2 regions of the Gimesia chilikensis genome follow, and region 1 is predicted to be linked to the other one. Evidence: riboswitches for the same ligand, from Rfam matches in the RefSeq annotation. Region 1 holds a riboswitch; the other holds the start of a gene.

Region 1 (3,157 bases):
GTTCCCAGATGGGTTTTAGCAAAGGCCTCATATTCGGTTGCTGGTGTGGAAGCGGTACCTTTTGCACGCAACGCATAGAGTAAGCCCCGTGCCTTGCAGACGGAACTGAAATCGCTCCAGTAAAATTCCGTCAGAACTCCCAGGTGACCGTATGCTTGTGCCAGTTGCAGATAGGCTTTCCAGTTAGGACCATTTTCATCAAGAAACTGATGCAGTCCTCTGACGATCTGATATTGTGTCAAAGAGTCTAACTTGTGCTGATCTTTTAGTAACGATTCAGGAAGGGCAGCGTATTTTGATTTCACCAGGGGACGTTCCGGGACTCCCAGTTTTTTCAGCAGAGCTGGAAATTCATTTTGAGAAGCCAAAGCCATGGCTTCTGCCATTTGAGGCAGGATATCCGTTTCCTTCCCATCGATCTTGAAATTCTTCTCCAGCAGAAACTGGCGTTCGGCCCCTTTTTCCTGATAAACAGCCAGTCCGAAGACGAGATATCCTTTCGAGCCGAGTGGCCAGTATGTGGATGAGACAACCCCTACGCGACCAAGTTGCGGTAATGTCTTTTGGGGCAATGATTCCCCCAGCAGCGCATCGCGTGTGCGACACCCCAGATGCTCACGTGCTGCGATCAGGAACGCCTGGCGGACCAGCTCACGCGATAAGGGGCCGGGTTCCTTCTGCGCGCCACCGGCCAGATAATGGCTGCTGATATATTCCAATCCAAACACGGGAGTGCCATCAATTAAACCGATGGTTCCCTTAGGGCCGGGAGGCAGTCGACTGCTGGTCTCTGTGCTGCCCCGTTTTTTGCGTTCCAGATTGAACTTAATGGGCTTGATGTCAGAATCCGCAGCCCTGGTCAGCTGGGGGGCGAGAGAAGTCGTGCAAAGAAAGAGAATCAGACAGGTAATTAGTGTCTGTGCTGGTTTCATAGTCGCAACCTGTGATGTAGTAAGAGAGCATGTCTCCCCCAGGACTACACGTGCGTGATCCTGAGGGCTATTTTGAGCTTATGGGCACCACCGAGGTCTAGTCAATAGTACAGTTTGGTGGCTCGGGGTAATTCCGTAAGTCGACTGGTTTCATACTGGATTCTGAGCTGAAATCTCATATGGTTGGGTTCAGCCAGACTCTCATGAGACGATCGGGAAGCTGGATGCTAACTGTCCATTTATCTAGATAGAGACTTTCATCCAGAGATTTACCAACGTCGCATTGCTGTCAATTCAGGAAGACCATTGATCTGGCCCAAATCCACTCATAGCACAGAACGTGTCGTCAGTGTTTCCTTTAAATCCAGGTCGATCAGTCCCCGCACTCGCCGACTGGCACATTCATGCTTCTGTGCGATCAGTTGACTGGCGTGCTGATGCCAGTCTTCGTCCCGGTGGGGGCAGGTAAAGCAGTCGTGCAGATGCCCTAGACCACCAACCGCCTCGGCAAAGCAGGTCGGTCCATAACAGTTGCGTTTAACTTCGCATTTCGTGCCACAGATGGGACAGTGCAGTTCTGCTTTTTCGCCCGGTTTTGTGTACAGATATTGTTTTCCGCTGAATAACATTGCCCGTTTCTCCTCGATTTATCCTGAATTAGAATAGAATTATCACGGGCAAAACTGGCAAGCAGTCGTAAGCAGAGAGAGGCCTCACTGGGGTCTCAGAGCCATTCTTTGCTTTTTCAGGCCGCATCGTTTTCCTCTCGGAAAGGCTGTGGCACCTTGGTGGCTGAACCAGGTTGCCGGGCGTTTCAAAGGGCCATATCCCTCAACGCCACTCGTGATGCAATCAGGTGGGAATTCCCACCGACAGGGAAATCATATATGTAATGTTTCAACGGTCAAGATCTAATTGTACAAAGAATCTGGATAAGATTAGGTTCACACTGAGTGAGATGTTTGAGTACGTGGGGTACGATCTTTGGAGGGCACTTCATACGCTGGCTGTTTCAATCCACACTTCTAGCCGAGCTGCCGTGATAGATGCCTCACTCAAGAGTGTAAAAGTCTGCAAGTCCGTGTTCGCGCCATAGTCAAATTGACTAGTTAGACGCCTAGTGAATTCTTCTTTATATTGCGCAACTCCTCAAACTCGGCCCAACTCATCGTTGCGTTTGCCAGCATATCGCCCAAGACGCTTGAGGCATATATTTGGAGTTCTCGGAATAGTGATCGCCGATCATCTGAGTCTGGGACGATGTCATCAAGAAATCTACCATGATGGACGACCAGCGTGCGTATCCCGATCTGATTATCATTAGCGTCTTTCAAAGATGTCAACTCTTTGAATCGATGTGCCAGTTTGAGGTAATGAGTTTTGCTGGACGCACAGTGGCAGATTATATTGCCCTTGAGTGACTTCCAGTTCTTAAACTCATCAGGATTTGCGAGGAACTCAAGCAAAATCATTGCACGAATGAATTTAATTGTATCATTATTTGCAGTCATGACATCTGAGAGAAGTGACAGGCCATGGATTGCAACACTGGCAACCTCTCCATCGGCTGATTCTGGGAGTTTGTCGGTAATGTCAACGTCGAGATCAAGCCCTAAGCCTTTTGTTACGATGGAACACTCTATCGCCTCGCCAGCAATCAAATAGCTTTCATGATCTGGTCGTGTGTAGATCATTGCGCCAAGGAATGCCCCAGATCCATGCCAGGAACCAACATTACCCGGTAATGTGCCTGGGAAATCAAAGTGACAGCAGTGAAGCCTAATAAGGTCAAAAGTGCGTTCTGCAGTAGCTCTTAATCGCCTTAAGAGTCGAATATCGGATTCATGATCCTGGTCAAGAAATAATTCCCAATCTAGTTGGGTAGTAAAGACGACGAGTGGTGTGTCGGCGAGTAATTCATGATTGAATCCGGTTAGTGAGGTCATTATTTCTCGCAGGTCCTGGCCGGCATAGTGTGTTATGTTCTGATTTGAAGTTGACAATTCCTTGTTGCGTATAGGTCGAAACTTGCCAAGGTCAACCTCTCCTGGAGGAATAATACAGACGTCTCCAATTGAGCGTACAGATTCAACCAGCAGGCGAGAGACAGGCATAAATACCAGTTTTGTGTTTTCAGGATCACAAGCTACTTGATTTAGAAGGTGGTTCAACATTTGGGAGTCTAACTTGTAATTGAGATTTATATCGAGGTTGGCTTCTTTTGT
Region 2 (3,157 bases), 1.6 Mb from region 1:
GGTATTTGATTCCTTTCTGAGCGACAGTTGGATCGGGGTCTTCGATTCCAATCCATATTTCTTTGATTCTTGCCAATACGATGCGTTCTGCACAACTCATTTTCGGAGGATTACGGGCACCTGGTGCACAGGGTTCGAGAGTGGCGAAGAGTATGCAAGTATCAAGAATTCGATCTCGATTCTTCCGTTCTAGCAGGGTAAACTCTGCGTGATCTCCTTCTCGTAATTCCCCTCGATAGGCTTCCATTATTCTTGGAACTGATGGAACTTCTTCACCAATATCGACGAGAACGGCACCAACTTTGGGAGAAATTTTCCCATCATCACGACGCTCAGGAATGGATTGAGCCATTACTTTGACTGCCCGCTCCATCATTGCACGGGGGTTATATTTAACCATTACTTCCTCCGCACTTAACAATCATCTCGTTGAACTTCTGTTCGACTTTTGTTTCAAAGTCATCTTCCATTTCGTAAACGTCGGTAAACTCAGCGAAATCCCAGCGGCCGTACGTCTTGAGGTTATTGACTCCGGGAACCCATTGAGTTTCCATTGTTGCCTTCTTTTCCTTTGCATCTTCCTTACGATATCCTTTGATTTCAACAACCAGGTGGAGCAAATTATCTTCGCCGTGACCATCGTCAACGAGCACAATGCAGTCAGGACGGTATTTTCGCATTGTCGAACCATACTGGTAAGGAACTTCCAAGCCCAGGTTATGATTCTTTACATACGATTTCATTTTGGGATGTGCCTCAGCAATTCGACATAATTCTCCCTCCCAGTGTCGAGTTGGATAATCGTGCGGGGAATTTAGGATCGGGTGTTCAAAATATTGGTTATACATGAATACTTATTATTTGAGATTGATGTTTCTGTTGTTCGACTGTCACGCCAACCATGTCACCTCCACTTACGCACTTAACTCTATATTTAAGTTGATATTACGGAGTGAAAAAATATTAAACCATTTTGGATCAATTCGACACCCTGAGTGCACAAAAAAATATAGGTGTCATATGTATGTATTCGATAGCCCAGGACTGGTGGACTCCAGAAGAGTGAATTATGCCGCCAGTCCTGGGCTATCGCAATAAGCAGTGCAACAGCATATCGTGAACTTATGGCTAAACATGCTATTAGTATGTGCGCTGCATGATCGAATAAAAATACGTTCTGACAGTTAACTGAGTCCAGTCATGGCTATTAATGCGAGAGCATAATTCATCGAGGGCAATTTATCGGCATCGTTGCTGATACAACCGCGCCGAAAGTGAGTCTGAAGTAAACTTAACGAATGCGTTTTTTAAGCTGATGATATTAAAAGACTTAAAGGTCATTGATTTTGAGATGTCATCTAACAATAGTGCCTTCTGATCATAGTACAGAACGTGTTGTCAGTGTTTCCTGCAGATCTAGGTCAATCAGTTCCCGCACGCGTCGACTGGCACATTCATGCTTCTGTGCGATCAGTTGACTGGCGTAGCAATGCCAGTCTTCGTCCCGGTGGGGGCAGGTAAAGCAATCATGCAGATGCCCGAGGCCGCCGACGGCTTCGGCAAAACCGGTCGGTCCATAGCAGTTGCGTTCAACATCACATTTCGTGCCACAGATGGGACAGTTCAGTTCTGCTTTCTCGCCCGGTTTTGTGTACAGATATTGTTTTCCGCTGAATAACATTGCCCGTATCTCCTTTAAAATCAAAATAGAATTATCACGGGCAACACTGGCGAGCAGTCGTCAGCAGAGAGAGGCCACACTGGGGGCTCAGAGCCATTCTTTGCTTTTTCAGGCCGCATCGTTTTCCTCTCGGAAAGGCTGTGGCACCTTGGTGGCTGAACCAGGTTGCCGGGCGTTTCAAAGGGCCAGATCCCTCAACGCCACTCGTGATGCAATCAGGTGGGAATTCCCACTAACAGGGAAATCATAGAGGACAGCATCTCAAGGTCAAGTCCCGATTTCAAAGCCATCCAGGATAAACGGGCAATCCGTCACCCATGTAACCGTACACCAGTAGATGCCGACATCAAGGCCGGTTTTATTAAATTTATCATCGTTTCACAATTCACCTTCACCATAAACAACTAATGCTTCTAGACGTGTTCTGATAATTCTAAATCAGGAAATCCGAGAGAATGACTCATTGACTGAGCACAATATGAAGCAGAGAAAATACGCCGGAAAAGTGAGAAGAACAATCAGCGATAATTGCTCGACGTAAACCCGATCAATCTGCCACAGATCGTATATACGGCTTGCCTTCGTTGAACTGTCGCAATCTCCGGTTGACAGCATTTTTCTCCATGGTGGGGGCGCGCTCCAGTGTTTCCTTCTGGAATTCAATCGCTTTGTCAAACTCTCCCTGGGCGGCATAAGCGACCGCCAACGCACCGTAAATCACCCAGTACCGGGTCGGTAGCAGGTCATATGCGCGCTGAGCGTGCTGTAGCGAAAGTGCCGAATCACGAATTTTTTCATCTTCGCTCGCTCCGTACGCCATGGCAAGACATTTATGCGGGATCCAGTTTTCCGGATCGAGTTCGATAACCCGCTGATAGTCTGCGATCGCAGACTCGTATCTTCCCAGACGCTCAAATTCCTGGGCTCGGCTGATCAGCACGCCTGTCAGTTCCGGGTGAGATTTCAGAATGTCGTCGTAAGCCTGAATTGCTTCTTCCCGTTTGCCTCGTTGTACGAGGTATGCTGCGTGGCCCGCTTGCTGTTTAACATCATTGAAATCAGCGGTTAATTCCTTGATGCGCCGTGGTTCAATTTTCTTATCCAGAGCCCGTAGATACTGGCTGGCCAGGGCACAGTTATACTTGCTGGTGTCAGGTGACGCGGCAGCCAGTTGGAGGTATGTCTCTGCCAGCTCATCCTGTCCGCGAAGCTTCAGGAATTTTCCAGCGAAGAAGTAGAAATTCGTGGGAGTGCCCACCGGCTGGTGTACCATCAATGACTGAAACCAGTCCGGGTCCCACTTGATGGGATCTTTTTCTTGGAGCATCCGCTGAAAGTAATTGGCCAGTTCGGCAGAAGCATAATCCCGGTTCCACAAACCGGCGATCCCTTTAAGCAGTTCGTCGCGCTCATAGGTCAGTTCCAGCTCATCTGCTAGCAAAGCCGCATGCAGGCCACAGTAGCCGTCATGATGTT

What was found. A riboswitch is a leader RNA that binds a small molecule or an ion and turns the genes downstream of it on or off. The one in region 1 is predicted to bind S-adenosylmethionine.
Region 2: linked by a shared signal. The riboswitch ahead of HG66A1_RS20660 (hypothetical protein) and the one ahead of HG66A1_RS26655 (hypothetical protein) in region 1 are both predicted to bind S-adenosylmethionine.

The regions. Positions count from the first base shown of each region.
Region 1 is NZ_CP036266.1:7,072,722-7,075,878, forward strand. It holds gene HG66A1_RS26650 (tetratricopeptide repeat protein) at 1-932, opposite strand, end outside; gene HG66A1_RS26655 (hypothetical protein) at 1,259-1,561, opposite strand; SAM riboswitch class I at 1,682-1,785, opposite strand; gene HG66A1_RS26660 (hypothetical protein) at 2,042-3,106, opposite strand.
Region 2 is NZ_CP036266.1:5,430,967-5,434,123, reverse strand. It holds gene HG66A1_RS20670 (ATP-binding protein) at 1-400, opposite strand, end outside; partial or broken gene HG66A1_RS20665 (restriction endonuclease) at 393-785, opposite strand; gene HG66A1_RS20660 (hypothetical protein) at 1,379-1,681, opposite strand; SAM riboswitch class I at 1,794-1,897, opposite strand; gene HG66A1_RS20655 (tetratricopeptide repeat protein) at 2,229-3,157, opposite strand, start outside.